2 linked regions of the Variovorax paradoxus genome follow. The protein of the gene in region 1 interacts with the protein of each later gene in a pairwise test. Links are inferred from orthologs where the notes say so. Each region holds a gene or a part of one and is shown in the gene's direction. Other genes may lie near its edges.

Region 1 (8,094 bases):
ATCGGCACGGTGATCGCGGCAATCTCCTCGGCCGTGCCGGCGGTGACGATGGTGCGCGTGGACTGCTTCTGCCCGCCCACGGCCCCCTCACCGCCCGAGCTTTCTTTCTGCACCGCCTTGAGCTGCGTGGAAACGTCGGACGGCGTCACGCCCAGGCCCGCCATCAGCGTGGGATCGAGGTCCACGTGGACCTCCCGATCAATGCCGCCAACACGCTCGACCTTGGCGACGCCCTTGACGGCCAGCAGCGCCTTGGTCACCGTGTTGTCGACGAGCCAGGACAGATCCTGGTCGTCGAGCTTGGTCGATTCGACGGTGTAGGTCAGCAACGCCGAGCTCGCCGAAGTCTGCTTCGAGACCGTGGGCGAAGCCATGCTGGCAGGCAGATCGGCGCGCGCGCTGTCCACCGCGTTGCGGACCTCGCTCAGCGCTTCTTCGCTGTTCTTGTCGATCTCGAAGCTGACGCTGATGCTCACCGTGCCATCGGTGATCTTGGTGGTGATGTGGTCCAGCCGCGTCAGGGAAGCCAGCTTGTCCTCGATCTTGCGCGCCACCTCGGTCTCCAGCTGCGATGGCGCGGTGCCTTCGAGCGTGGCCGAGACCTGGATGGTCGGCAAATCCGTGTCGGGAAAATCCTGGATCTGCAGGCTCTTGAAGCCGATCAGACCCAAGGCCGTGAGGAGGATGAACAGCAGAACAGAGGGAACCGGATTGCGGATCGACCAGGAGGAAAAGTTCACTGCGAGCCCCCTGTCTGCGCTTTGGCTGCGCCGGCCACCGTGACCTGTACGCCCTCCGACAGGAAAGCGCCTCCGCCGGCAACGACGCGCGCATCGCCCGAGAGCCCGGACAGCACCTCGATGCGGTCGCCCTGGCGACGTCCGGTGGCGACCGGATGGCTGCTCACCTTGTCACCGCTGCCGACCACGTACACATACGAGCGGCCGTCGCGCATCACGATCGCCGACTGCGGCAGCGTGAGCGCGGATTTGGCGTCGAGTTCCAGCGTGCCGTTGGCGAACATGCCCGAGCGCGACGCACTGGCGGCGGGCAGGCTCGCGTAGACCGTGCCACGGCCGGTGGTGGTGCTCAGCGTCGGGCCGACCAGCCGGACCTTGCCCTCCACCTGCTCGCCGCTGGGCAATGTGACGCGTGCGATCTGACCCACACGCACGAGAGCGACCTGCCGGGCATCGAGCTCCGGGCGCCATTCGACCTTGGCCTGCCGCACCAGGCGGAACAGCTCCGCGCCCGCACTGACCACATTGCCCAGCACCGCCGACTTCGAGGAAACGATGCCGTCGTCGGCAGCGACGATGCGCGTCTGGATGAGCTTGAGCTTGCTGCTGTCGAGCTCGGCCTGCGCGGAAGCGAGCGAAGCGCGCGAGGTGGCCTCGGTGATCCGGTACTCCTCGATCTTCTGCGCCGACAGCGCGCCGCTGCTTTCGGCGATCTTCGCGCGCCGTGTGTTGGAGACAGCCTGGTCGAGCGTGGCGCGGGCCTGCGCGACAGCGGCTTCCTGCTTGCGCACTTCGGCTTTGACGGTCGCGTCCGCCAGCCGCGCAAGAAGCTGGCCGCGCTTGACGCTCGCGCCCACATCCACCAGCAGTTCAGCGATGCGCAGGCCACCGGTCTCGGGGCTGACGATGACCTCCTGCCAGGCCGAGACCGGCCCACTCGCCTGCAGTGTCTGCGGCCAATTCTGCGTCTGGGGGGCGACCACCTCGACCGTCAGCACGCTAGGGGCCCGGGCCTCGGCACCGGGCACGCGGGCGTCCCCGGCCGGGCGGGCCAGCCAGGCGACAAGCCCCAGCCCGAGCACCACGGCGAGTGCCGCAGTCCCGATAAAGAACTTTCGATTCACGGTAAACCTCATTGATTGTTTGCCTGCTGCGCCGCCACCGCCTGCGGCGGCAACGCGGGCGAATCGGGCTGCCAGCCGCCGCCCAACGCCTTGTAGAGAGCGATCCAGTACTGGACGCGGTTGCGCTGCAGCGCGATCTCATCGACCTGGGCGGACAGCGCCGAGCGCCGCGCCTCTTCCAACGTGAGCAGGCTTGCGCCGCCGGCACGCCAGTTCACCTCCGTCGCTTCGAAGTAGCGGCGATATTCCTGCGCCGCCTGCCCGGCCTGGTCTGCGCGTCGAGCCGTGCTGTCCAGGCGGACCAGCGCCTGCTCGATCTCCTTCACGGCGTCGCGCACACTTTGCCGGTAGTCGGCCAGCGCCGACCTGTAGCTCGCTTGCGCGCTGTCCACTGCCGCGCGGCGCTTGCCGGCGTCGAAGATCGGAATCGACAGCGACGGGCCCAGGGACCAAGTGGTGACCGACGAAGAGAGGTTGGAGGCCGAGACCGTGATCGATCCAGTCAGCGAAAGGCTCGGGTACAGATCCGCCACCGCGGCGCCAATCTCGGCGCTCGAAGCCGCGAGCTCCCGCTCGCTCGAGGCCAGATCGGGTCGCTGGCGCAGGGCCTGAGCGGGCACGCTCGGAACTGCCAGCGCGGCCGGCTGCGGTACCTGTGCGCCAGCGTGCGCCATCAGGGCTCGCAGCGCGGCCTCATCGAAGCCAGTGAGATTGACGAGCGACTTCACCAGCAGTTCGCATTCGGCGCGCTGCGACAGCAGCGTGGACGTGGTGCTCGCCAGGCTGGCTCGCGCGAGCGCGCCATCGGAAGGCGCAGTGAATCCGGCGCGCACCGCAACGGCGGTGGCCTTCTCGGTCTCGGTCATCGAGGCCAGCTCGCGCTCATAAGCCTGGGCCAGCAGCCCGCAGGCGCGGTACTGCACATAGGTGTCGGCCACCTCGGCCGCCAGCGAGACTCGCGCGTCGTGCCAATCGTCCACGCGCGCATCGATGCGCGCCTGCGCCGCCTGCGCATTGCGGCGCACCTTGCCGAACAGATCCACTTCCCAGGAGGCATCGAGGTCGGCGCTGCGGCTGGTGGCAAGCACTGGCGCGCTGCCTTCGGTCGTCTGCTGCCTTGCGCGCGATAGCGAACCGCTGCCGCTCAGGCTGGGCAGGCCGCCCGCTCGCGTCGTGGTCAGTGTTGCGCGCGCCTTCTCGATCTTCGTCCAAGCTTTGTCCAGACTCGGACTGTCGGCTTCCGCCTGCACGATCAGCCGGCCAAGGACCGGGTCGTCGAACTGGCGCCACCAGTTGACCATCGCACTGACACTGCCATCGTGCGGCACCACCGCCTGCCAGGTTGCGGCCACCGATGGCGTCGGCGGGTGATATTCCGGACCGGCCGCACAGCCGGCCAGCATGACGCCAAGAGCGAGCAGCGCCATCGCGCGCACCCGCCTTCCGGGGGAGAGAATTTGAGAAGCATGCATAGGGTTCTTCGTTCGAACCCATCGTAGGAAGAGCCTCTGTTGGATGCGGTTCGGGAGAGTTAAGCTGGGTAAAAAATGGCCGTGGTTCGCCATCGACGCAGCATCTGATGCCAAACTGTTGTCTCTTGCCCAGAACCAAGCCATGCACCGAGTCCTGCTGATCGACGACGACGTCGAACTCACCACCATGCTGTCCCAGTACCTGGGGTACGAGGGCTTTGATGTTCGCGCCGTGCACGATGGCGGCACCGGTGCTGGCGAGGCAGCCACCAACCTCTATTCCATCGTGGTGCTGGACATCATGATGCCGCGTCTGTCTGGCATCGAGGTGCTTCGGCGCATCCGGGAGCGCAGCGCAGTGCCCGTCCTCATGCTGACTGCCCGCGGAGACAATGTCGACAAGATCGTCGGGCTGAACATGGGCGCCGACGACTACGTGTCAAAGCCATGCACGCCGGCCGAGCTGGTTGCACGCATACGCGCAATTTTGCGGCGCACGGAAACAAGAGCTGCCGCCGAGCCATCGTCCGCGCCGCGCGTGCTCAAGGCGGGAGAACTTGTGTTGTGGCCCGGCAGCCGCCGGGCGACGTGGCACGGCGAGCCACTCGAACTCACGGGTACGGAATTCAGCCTGCTGGAGGTGCTTGCAAGCCATGTGGGCAAGCTCGTCAGCAAGCAGGACATTTCGCTGCAAGCCTTCGACCGTTCGCTCGTACGTTTTGACCGTCGTATCGATGTGCACATCAGCGCCATCAGGCAGAAGCTCGGGTCCCGCTCGGACGGCCAATCCTGGATTCAGAGCGTGCGCGGCTTGGGCTACCAGTTGCTGGAGGGCTGATGCCACTCAGGCCAACAGTCGGAAGGTTGTTCTGGAAGCTCCTGCTTGCCTTGTCGCTGAGCATGATCCTGTCGATGCTCGGCACAGCCGCCTACCTGACGTTCACCAACCACCCATTCCCTCCGCCGCAGCCGGACGGCATGCCGTCCCTTGGCTACACGCCCATCGTCCCGCTGCTTTCCGGGCTCATTGCCATACTGGTGATCGGCCTCGCGCTTTCCTGGTACCTGTCTCGCCCGCTGCGCCATTTGCGTTGGGCGCTTCACCGCGTTGCTCAGGGTCATCTCGACACCCGCATATCACCGCTGATGGGGCGCCGGCGCGACGAGATCGCCGATCTGGCGCGGGACGTCGACCGGATGGCCGAACAGTTGCAACTGGTCGTGGAATCGCGACGTGTTCTGCTGCACGACATCTCTCATGAACTGCGTTCCCCGTTGACTCGAATTCAAGCCGCCATCGGTCTGTCACGACAAGATCCCGAGCTGACCGAGGCCATGCTTCTTCGCATCAAGAACGAAAGCGAGCGACTTGATGGCCTGATCGAGGAGTTGCTCACGCTGCATCGCCTGGAGGCTGGTGCGTCTGTCGCGCCACTGGAGCGGGTGGATCTGATCGAGCTGCTGGACGACATCACGGAAGATGCCGACTTCGAAGCCCGCGCCACGGGTCGCCGCGTGAGCACCGACGCTCACGGAAGTTTCGTCGTTGAAGTGCATGGCGAGTTGATCTATCGCGCTTTCGAGAACGTCATCCGCAACGCCGTCAAGTACAGCCCGCCGTGCGGCATCGTGGAAGTCAATGTGCAGGTCGATTCGCAGACAGGTGCTCTCGTCATCGCGGTGGCTGACCGCGGCCCGGGCGTGTCGCCCTCGTTGTTGGAAAAGATTTTTGAGCCCTTCTTCCGTGCCGAAGAAGGCGAGCAGGTGCACGGCGTGGGCCTCGGCCTGGCCATTGCTCGTCGCGCGATGCAGATGCACAACGGAAGCGTCACGGCATCGCCGCGCGAAGGCGGAGGCCTTTTGGTGAAGCTGATCTTGCCTTCTCCCCAAGGAGCGTCCGCCCCCTTCGAGTGAGGCAGGTGTCACGCGACTCTGCGGTGCCCGCATGGCCATGAAGCTTCGCCGGATGGATGGCACCTCTACATAACTTGTGTCGGCCAAACGGCGGCACGCGGCCCCGGCGGTCAGATCAGGTTGCCCTGGCCGTCAGCCACTTGTCGGAAGTCAGGGGTACGCCGACGATGCGGATTTCACCAATGCTTCCCAAGAAGCCGGTCGACATGTTCCCGGCCCACTGACCGCAGCCGATGGCAATTTGCTCGGTGGGGCTCACGTATTGAATGCCCTGCATGTTCGTGTTGTTCCGCAGGACGGGCGCTCCTTCCACGTACATGGTGGTCGCATACGACGCGGACGGGTCGTTCACGATGGCAATGTGCAGCCACTGGCCGGCCGACACGCCTCCAGACCAGCAGGTCAGATTGGTCGCCTGGTTCACCGGGACAATTTCCCACTGGAATTCCATCAGGTTTGAAAAGGCGAACATCAGTGCGCAATCGCCCTCGCCCGATCCGAAACCAGGCAGCTGCGACCGCGCGCCCAGGCGGTACAGGATGCCCATCCATCCATTCGTCGTCGCATCGAAACCTGGATCGATATTGACGAATGCCTCGATGGTGTAGCCCGAGGGGAAGGTTTCCACGTTCAGCGCCGAATTCTGGTCGGTGGTGAAGTAGGAAGATCTGGTCTTCGTGGCATTCAGGAAACGCAGGCTTCCGGGCGCGGCCGACAGCGGATGATGGCTTGTCGACCACACCAGATCACCGGGCGAGCCCATCCACGTGTTCACCGAAATCGGGTTCTTTCCTCCAGCCGAACTGTCCTGGATTTGCTGCCCGGGCTGATAGGGAAAAAGATCCCCGTCGGCTGCCGACGCATTGAAGAAGCGCCAGTGCGCCAGAGTGCTGCCGACCTTCGGGTAGTCCTCGGTGCTCGACGGAAGACTTGCGGCTTTCTGCGGCGGCTGGCTGTAGTTCGTCAGAATGATTTTCTTGGCCGCGTCTGTCAGGCCGGAGTCCGACGAACCGTCCGCAACGGTGAAGTTCGGATTGAAGGAAGCAAACCTCCGGACAAAATCCAGGTCCAGCGAGAAGGACTGGTTCGAGTCGGACAGCCAGGCGGCGTCGAACTCGTTGAGCGTGGCCGCCGGCTTCAGGGGAACCCATGGAGAGAACGAGCTGGCAATGATCTTCTTGTTGGTGAGATCGAACTCGAACATCCGCATGAGACCGTTGCCGCCCATGTAGGCCATCTGGTAGTCCACCACCATCAGGTAGACATCGTTGCCGCGCGAATTCTTCTTCGTGCTCGTGCAGGAGCCGTGGTAATGGCCGCTGACCGCCATGAAGATCTGGTCGTTGTCCTTGATGAGCTTGTCCCACATGTAATTCGAATAGGCGGTATCGGCTGCGGTCTTCCCGTCGCTGCCGATGCCAACCAACTGGTGATTCACCAGGATGACGGGGAGCGTCTTGTTCGCCTGGATGACCTGGTTGGCCCAGGCGATTGCATCGTCAGATGCTCGCCACGACATCGACAGCACAAGGAACTTGTTTCCTTCGGCTTCGAAGACGTGATATTCGTGGAAACCGGAAGCGTGCCTTCCGCCGAAGGTTGCCTGCCTCTTCGCGCGCTCCGCGGGGAACACCTGCAAGTAGGGCTCGAACAGGCCCACGCGATGACTGCCGCCGTCCTGGTAGCCGTCGTTGTTGGCGAATCCGGTGACGCCGACTCCCCAATCCGGGCCCCATTGCATATCGGAGCCGATGGCTCCTACGTCATGATTTCCCGCGCAGATTGAATAAGGGCATTGGGCCGCCTCGAGCACCTGCATTGCCTGGCTTGCAAGCTCCCATTCCTTCGTGACCTGGCCATTGCCGAGTTGGCCATTGCCAACGAGATCGGTCGAGGCGCTCCAGGGGGTCGATTTTTCCGATGTGTAATACCAGGACTGGTCAACGATATCGCCAAGATGGATGGTGAATGGCATTTTCAGCAGCTTGGCGTTTTGCGCAATCCATTGCGTTTGGGTTTTGAATGGATTGTCGTATTTCGGATCTATTCCCGAATACAGTTTTTGATAGAGCTCGCCCATTTTTTCCGATGCATACCTGGGATAGAACTGGGTATCAGGAAGCACGGAAATGGTGAAGCTGGATATCTTTTGAGCGGCGGTGCCAGGACTGGCTGGGGGCGACGAATTGCCCGGCGACGCACCTGCCGATGTCCCGTTCCCTCCTGTTGCCGGAAAGGCCGTGGCGCCCGCGCCATTGCCGCCGCCGCACCCGGGCAGCGCGATTGCCATGCCGGTAACCGAGCCGGCCAACATGAGCTTCAGCAGTTCCCGGCGCCTGTTTTCCGGAACGGAAGCCAATTGATCGAGGCCGGCATTTTCTTCAGAAGAGTAATTTTCAGTCATGGCATAAAAGTCAGGAACGCATCGAAGCTCTTCCGCGGAATTGCGAACGACTTCGAAAAGCGGAACTTTATTTGCCAAATATGATGTTTTCGTGAATTAATTACCATGCAAAATGGATGAATTCACGAGCCATTGACTCAATTTTCCGTGAAATCGATCTAGGCAATTAACCCGCCAATTGCCGGCAGAAATTAATTCTGACCTGAGCCTGACTCGACAGCCCGGCTTGATCGCGCTCACCGACCATTCATGGTCGATGCATCACTCAAACAAGTGCAGCTCCCGCAGGGTGCGGAGACCGGTCGCAATACTCGATCAGCAGTTCGGTGAGGACCCGTATCTTCCGTGCGGGATGCTGACCTGGCGGTCGGATGACATATGCACCTGCGGCGGGCGGTGGATGACGCGTCATGACCGGCACGAGTGCCCCGGAGGCCACA
Region 2 (6,900 bases), 2.7 Mb from region 1 along the record:
TGCCTTCGGCACTTTCGTCGATCAGCACGTTGGGCACGATGCCCTTGGCCTGGATTGAGGTGCCGCTCGGCGTGTAGTAGCGCGCCGTGGTGATCTTCAGGCCGGTGTCCGGGCCGAGCGGGCGCACTGTCTGCACCGAGCCCTTGCCGAAGGTCTGGCTGCCCATGATGGTCGCGCGCTTGTGGTCTTGCAGCGCGCCGGCCACGATTTCGCTGGCCGAGGCCGAGCCTTCGTTCACCAGCACCACCAGCGGCACGCTCTTGAGCGCGGCCGGCAGGCTGCGTAGCGGGTCGCTGCCCGAACGGCGCTGATAGAACTCCGGCGCCGCCTTGTAGACCGACTTGCTTTCGGCCAGCTGGCCGTCGGTGGTGACCACCGTGACGTTCTCGGGCAGGAAGGCCGACGACACTGCCACAGCCGCGTCGAGCAGACCGCCCGGGTCGTTGCGCAGGTCGAGCACCAGGCCCTTGAGGTTCGGGTCTTCCTTGTACAGGTCGTCGATCTTCTTGACGAAGTCGTCGACGGTGCGTTCCTGGAACTGCGACAGGCGGATCCAGCCGTAGCCGGGCTCCATCATCTTGCCGCGGACCGACTGCGTGCGGATCTCTTCGCGCGTGATCGTCACCGGGAAGGTGCGGCTTTCGTCCTTGCGGAAGATGGTCAGCAGCACCTTGGTGTTGGCTTCGCCGCGCATGCGCTTGACCGCCTCGTTCAGCGACAGGCCGCGCACGGCGGTGTCGTCGATCTTGGTGATCAGGTCATTGGGCTTCAGGCCGGCGCGGAAAGCCGGGGAGCCTTCGATGGGCGAGACAACCTTGATCAGGCCGTCTTCCTGCGAAATCTCGATGCCCACGCCGACGAAACGGCCGGTGGTGCCTTCCCTGAATTCCTTGAAGGATTTCTTGTCGAAGTACTGGGAATGCGGGTCGAGCCCGGCAACCATGCCCGAAATGGCGTCGGAGATGAGCTTTTTCTCGTCGACCGGCTCGACGTAGTCGCTCTTGACCATGCCGAAGACGGCAGCGAGCTGCTGCAATTCCTCGAGCGGCAGTGGCGCAAGCGAACCGCGTGCGACTGTCTGCAACGAGACGGTGGTCAGGACGCCTGCTACGGCGCCGGCGGCGACCCAGCCGGTGATCTTCAGTTTCTGGCCCATCATGAGTGGTTGTCCTTGTCGGCGGCTGTCGAATCAATATACACAGCTTGGAAGCAATTTGTTTGCCGGGGTTCCACGGATGGAGCGCCGGGCAGGGGCATTCAGGGCGGTCTTTACCGTCTTTTCAGCCCTTACCTTGCGATGCCACCGCTGCGGCTGCCTTTTCGGCGGCTGCGGCATCGCCTAGATAGTAGTGGCGCAGGGGCTTGAGGTCGTCGTCGAGCTCGTAGACCAGCGGAATGCCGTTCGGGATGTTCAGGCCGACGATGGCGTCGTCGGAGATGCCGTCGAGGTACTTCACCAGCGCCCGGATCGAATTGCCGTGGGCCGCCACGACCAGGCGGCGCCCGGTGCGGATGGCAGGCGCCATCGACTCGTTCCAGAAGGGCAGCACGCGCGCCACCGTGTCTTTCAGGCACTCGGTCAGCGGAATCTGTTCAGGCGCCAGCTTGGCGTATCGCACGTCGCTGCGCTCGCTGCGCGGGTCATCGGCTTCCAGGGGCGGGGGCGGGGTGCCATAGCTGCGGCGCCAGACCAGCACCTGCTCGTCGCCGTACTTCTTGGCGGTTTCGGCCTTGTTCAGGCCTTGCAGGCCGCCGTAATGGCGCTCGTTCAGGCGCCAGGAATGGACCACGGGCAGCCAGGTGCGGTCGAGTTCGTCGAGCGTGTGCCACAGGGTGCGGGTGGCGCGCTTGAGCACGCTCGTGTAGGCAACGTCGAAGTCGTAGCCTTCGGCCTTGAGCAGCCGGCCGGCCTGCTTGGCCTGCTCCACGCCGGTCTCGGTCAGGTCGACGTCGGTCCATCCGGTGAAGCGGTTTTCTAGATTCCAGGTGGATTCGCCGTGACGGATCAATACCAGTTTGTGCATGTGGGAGGCCTTTGGCTGCGCTTGCGAAACCTCGCATTCTAAAATCCCCGGTTTGCCATTCAAGGAACCCCCGTGAAATTGATCGAATTCGTCACCGCGAACTGGATGCTGATCCTGATCGCGCTCAGCTCGGGAGCCATGCTGGCCTGGCCGCTGGTGCGGGGGGCGGGCGGCGGAACGCTCACGGCGCAGGGTGCCGTGCAGCTCATCAACCGCGAGCGCGCGGTGCTTGTCGACGTGCGCGAGGCGGAAGAATTCGCCACCGGCCACATGATCGGCGCCAAGAACATTCCCCTGAACCAGCTCGAGGAAAAGCTCGCCGGCGCGGTCAAGAACAAGACCGTGCCGCTGCTGCTGGTGTGCGCCACTGGCGCCCGCGCTCAGCGCGCCGTGGCCATGGCCAAGAAGCTGGGCTACGAGCAGGCCCAAGCCGTGGCCGGCGGGCTGAAAGCCTGGAAAGACGCTAACCTGCCCGTTGAAAAGGCCTGAAATCTCCCCGAGATAGAGCGTATGCAAGCAGTCAAGATGTACACCACCGCCGTTTGCCCCTACTGCACGCGTGCGAAGCAAATCCTGAAGTCCAAGGGCGTCGAGCAGATCGAAGAGATCCGCATCGACACCGACCCCCAGGCCCGCAACACCATGATGGAAGTCACCCAGCGCCGCACGGTGCCGCAGATCTTCATCGGCGACACCCACGTGGGTGGCTGCGACGACCTGATGGCCCTCGACAGCCGCGGCGGCCTCGTTCCGCTCCTGCAGGGCGCCTGAAACACAAAGCAACCGGCGTCACGGAAGTGGCGCGGTCGCCGGGCGATAATCGTCCGCTCATCCATCTGCAGCCCGCTGCGGGAACCTCTCCCCGGCGGGCATTGTTTTGATCCTCGAAAGTTCAGCCATGGCCGACCAGCAAGCCCAAGATCCCGTTTTCCAGATCCAGCGCGTCTACCTCAAGGACCTGTCGCTCGAACAACCCAATTCGCCCGCGATCCTGCTGGAGCAGGAGCAGCCCACCGTCGACATCCAGCTCGGCGTGGACGCCCAGCCCGTGACCGACGGCATCTTCGAGATCACCGTGTCGGCCACCGTGCAGACCAAGATCGGCGACAAGACCGTGTTCCTGGTCGAAGCCAAGCAGGCCGGCATCTTCGAAATCCGCCACCTGCCGGAAGAGCAGATGGGCGCCATCCTGGGCATCGCCTGCCCGCAGATCGTCTACCCGTACCTGCGCGGCAACGTGGCCGACGTGATCCAGCGCGGCGGCTTCCCGCCCGTGCACCTGGCCGAAATCAACTTCCAGGCGATGTACGAGCAGCAGCAGGCGCAGGCCGCCGGCCAGGCTGCGCCGACCCTGGCGCAGTAAACAGCGCCCAACGCCCTCGATGTCGCCAACGCCGATGAAGATCTGCGTTCATGGCGCCGGTGCCTGGGGCACGGCAGTCGCTGTCAACGCGGCGGCTCGCCACGAGGTCACGCTCTGGGCGCGCGATTCCGCCCAGGCCGACGCCATGTCGGCCGCGCGCGAAAACACCCGCTACCTGCCCGGGCTGGCACTGCCGGCCTCGCTTGCCGTGCGCGCGGGCGACATCGGCCAGGCGCAGGCCGGTGCCGACCTCGTCATCGTGGCCACCCCCATGGCCGCCCTGCGCGAACAGCTCATCGCACTGCGCGGTACGAACGCGGCGGTAGCGTGGCTGTGCAAGGGCGTCGAGCCCGCGCTCGACACTTCTCCCGCATCCTTCGGCCTGCTCGCCCACGAAATCTGGGCGCAGGTTGCTCCTGATTTGAGAGCGGGCGTGCTCAGCGGCCCCAGCTTCGCGCAAGAGGTCGCCGAAGGGCGCCCGACCGCGCTGGTGGCCGCCAGCCCGCATGCCGCCGTGCGCGACACGCTGGTCGATGCCTTCCACGGCCCCGCGCTGCGCGTCTACGCCAACGAGGACATCGTGGGCGTGGAAGTGGGCGGCGCCGTCAAGAACGTGCTGGCCATCGCCACCGGCCTGTGCGACGGCCTCGCGCTCGGGCTCAACGCCCGCGCGGCGCTCATCACCCGCGGCCTCGCCGAAATGACGCGCTTCGGCCTCGCGCTGGGCGCCCGCGCCGAAACCTTCATGGGCCTTTCGGGCCTGGGTGACTTGGTGCTGACCTCCACCGGCGACCTGTCGCGCAACCGCAAGGTCGGGCTGCTGCTGGCGCAGGGCCGCACGTTGGCGCAGGCTGTCGATTCGCTGGGCCATGTCGCCGAAGGCGTGTACTGCGCCCGCACCGTGGTGCAGCGCGCGCGCGGCCTCGGCATCGAGATGCCGATCGCCGAAGGCGTGGTCGCCTTGCTCGACGGCCGCGTGAGCCCGCAAGATGCGGTGGCCGCCCTGACCGGCCGTGACCCGGTGCCGGAATCCGTGCCGCCCGGCGCCGCGGCTTCCCCTCGCCATTCCTCTTGATAAAAAAACGCAGAGACAAAGAGCCATGAGCCTTCGCTTTGATTTTTCAGCGTCGGCCGTGGCCGCGCTGGCCCTGTCCGATGCCACCCGCGCATTGCAGGAAGACGTCGCCGACGGCGACCTCACCGCGTCGCTGGTCGACCCGGCCCGCACCGCCCGCGCCCGCGTACTGGCGCGCGAATCCGCCGTCGTGTGCGGCGCACCCTGGGTCGAGGCCACTTTGCGGCAGCTCGATTCGCAAGTGCGCATCCACTGGCTTTGTGCCGAAGGCGAACGCTGCGCGGCCGACCAGCCCGTGCTCGAAATCGAAGGCGCCGCCCGCGCGCTGCTGACGGCCGAGCGCACCTCGCTCAACTTCCTGCAGTTGCTGAGCGCGGTCGCCACCAAGACCGCCCTCTACGCCGACGCCGTGCGCGGCACGCGCGCCCGCATCGTCGACACCCGCAAGACCATTCCGGGCCTGCGGCTGGCGCAGAAGTACGCGGTGCGCACCGGCGGTGGCCTGAACCACCGCATCGGCCTCTACGACGCCGTGCTCATCAAGGAAAACCACATCGCCGCAGCCGGTGGCGTGGCTGCGGCCCTGCGCGCAGTGGCGCCGGTGGCCTCGCAAGCCGCTTTCGTCGAGGTCGAGGTCGAAACCTTGGCCCAGCTGCGCGAAGCGCTGGAAGCCGGCGCGCGCATGGTGCTGCTCGACAACATGGACCTGCCCACGCTGCGCGAGGCCGTTCGCATCAACGACGAAGCCGGCGAAGACCGCAAGGCTGTGCTGGAGATATCCGGTGGCGTCACACTGGACGGTCTGCGCGCACTGGCCGAAACCGGTGTAGACCGTATTTCGGTCGGCGCGTTGACCAAGGATGTCAAAGCCATCGACTACTCGATGCGTTTCCTGGAAAGCTGATCCGCCCATGTCGTCTCCGGTCATCGACGTCGACTACGAGCAGCCTGCCGCAAAGGCCGGCGCAGTCTGCGACACGCGCCACGCCTGGGCCCGAGTGCCGGTCGAGCCTTCGCCCGACGAGCGCATCGCGCTGAAGGAGCGCATTCGCCGCCTGCTGCGCGAGCGCAACGCGGTGATGGTGTCGCACTTCTACGTGCACCCTGACCTGCAGGACCTTGCCGAGGAAACCGGCGGCATCGTGAGCGATTCGCTCGAAATGGCGCGCTTCGGCCGCGACCACGCCGCGCAGACGCTGGTGGTGTCGGGCGTTCGCTTCATGGGCGAGACCTCGAAGATCCTCTCGCCCGAAAAGCGCGTGCTGATGCCCGACCTCGACGCGAACTGCTCACTCGACCTGGGCTGCCCGGTCGAACAGTTCAGCGCCTTCTGCGACCAGCACCCCGACCGCACCGTGGTCGTCTACGCCAACACCAGCGCGGCCGTGAAGGCACGCGCCGACTGGCTGGTCACCTCCAGCTGCGCGCTCGACGTGGTGAACGCGCTGCACGCGGCGGGGCAAAAGATTCTCTGGGGCCCCGACCGCCACCTGGGCGACTACATCCAGCGCCAGACCGGCGCGGACATGGTCAGCTGGAACGGCGCCTGCATCGTGCACGACGAGTTCAAGGCGCTGGAGCTCGAACTGCTCATGAAGGAGCATCCGAAGGCGAAGGTGCTGGTACACCCGGAGTCGCCGTCTGACGTGATTGCGCTGGCGGACGCGGTGGGCTCCACCTCGGCCATCCTGAACGCGGCGCAGCGCATGGACGCCAGCGAATTCATCGTTGCCACCGACAGCGGCATGCTGCACAAGCTGCGCACGCTGAACCCCGGCAAGACCTTCATCGAGGCGCCCACGGCGGGCAACGGCGGTACCTGCAAGAGCTGCGCGCATTGCCCATGGATGGCGATGAACGGGCTGGTCGAGCTGGCGAATGCGCTGGAAACGGGCGCGGGCGAGATTCACGTCGACCCGGTGCTGGGGTTGAGGGCGCGGGTGCCGATCGACCGGATGCTGGCGTTTACCGCCGGGCTGAAGAACGGGCAGGCGCCGGGTAGCCTGGTCGCTGGCATCGGCGCCGCCTGAAGCGTTGTTCCCTCTCCCGCTTGCGGGAGAGGGCTAGGGTGAGGGCGAGGGCCTCACAACATCGCGCGGCCTTTGATGCCGCTAACCCTCACCCCAACCCTCTCCCCAAGGGGAGAGGGAGCAAGACCTAGAAGTCCACAGTGCAGGAGTCGCCCAGCGCCTCGCGCCACACGCGCACGCGCGCCAGCGATGGCCGCAGGTCGGGCAGCGCATCAGCGATGAACACGCACAGGTTCTCCAGCGTCGGCGGATGCAGCCCCGGCACATCGTCCAGCAAGTGATGGTCCAACTGCTCACGCACCTCTTCCAGCCGCCGGCGCAGCAACCCCAGATCGATCACCATCCCCGTCACTGGATCGCGCTCGCCCGCAAGCCACACCTCCGCGTGGTACGTGTGGCCGTGGATAC

The links. Proteins that work in one complex are often made in the same cells at the same time.
Region 2: the proteins of NWF24_RS18065 (region 1) and secB interact in binary tests that used the Escherichia coli proteins (3 or more experiments, as listed by UniProt). The link is inferred for Variovorax paradoxus from one-to-one orthologs.

Annotation. Positions count from the first base shown.
Region 1 is NZ_CP102931.1:3,799,135-3,807,228, forward strand. The notes cover bases 2,343-5,326. They hold NWF24_RS18065 (response regulator transcription factor), read left to right. Parts: upstream 2,343-3,478; coding sequence 3,479-4,174; downstream 4,175-5,326. Other genes in these bases: NWF24_RS18060 (efflux transporter outer membrane subunit), read right to left, coding at 2,343-3,291; NWF24_RS18070 (HAMP domain-containing sensor histidine kinase), read left to right, coding at 4,201-5,250. Also shown: NWF24_RS18050 (efflux RND transporter permease subunit), read right to left, coding at 1-740; NWF24_RS18055 (efflux RND transporter periplasmic adaptor subunit), read right to left, coding at 737-1,864; more of NWF24_RS18060, read right to left, coding at 1,873-2,342; NWF24_RS18075 (LamG-like jellyroll fold domain-containing protein), read right to left, coding at 5,366-7,654; NWF24_RS18080 (nucleotide-binding domain containing protein), read left to right, coding at 8,078-8,094. UniProt on the Escherichia coli protein: Response regulator member of the two-component regulatory system CpxA/CpxR which responds to envelope stress response by activating expression of downstream genes including cpxP, degP, dsbA and ppiA.
Region 2 is NZ_CP102931.1:1,091,276-1,098,175, forward strand. What follows is about bases 1,670-4,654. They hold secB (protein-export chaperone SecB), read left to right. Parts: upstream 1,670-2,922; coding sequence 2,923-3,387; downstream 3,388-4,654. Other genes in these bases: gpmA (2,3-diphosphoglycerate-dependent phosphoglycerate mutase), read right to left, coding at 1,670-2,024; NWF24_RS05220 (rhodanese-like domain-containing protein), read left to right, coding at 2,130-2,513; grxC (glutaredoxin 3), read left to right, coding at 2,535-2,795; NWF24_RS05235 (NAD(P)H-dependent glycerol-3-phosphate dehydrogenase), read left to right, coding at 3,422-4,462; nadC (carboxylating nicotinate-nucleotide diphosphorylase), read left to right, coding at 4,488-4,654. Outside these bases: NWF24_RS05210 (S41 family peptidase), read right to left, coding at 1-1,156; more of gpmA, read right to left, coding at 1,281-1,669; more of nadC, read left to right, coding at 4,655-5,366; quinolinate synthase NadA, read left to right, coding at 5,374-6,492; NWF24_RS05250 (6-carboxytetrahydropterin synthase), read right to left, coding at 6,620-6,900. UniProt on the Escherichia coli protein: One of the proteins required for the normal export of some preproteins out of the cell cytoplasm. It is a molecular chaperone that binds to a subset of precursor proteins, maintaining them in a translocation-competent state.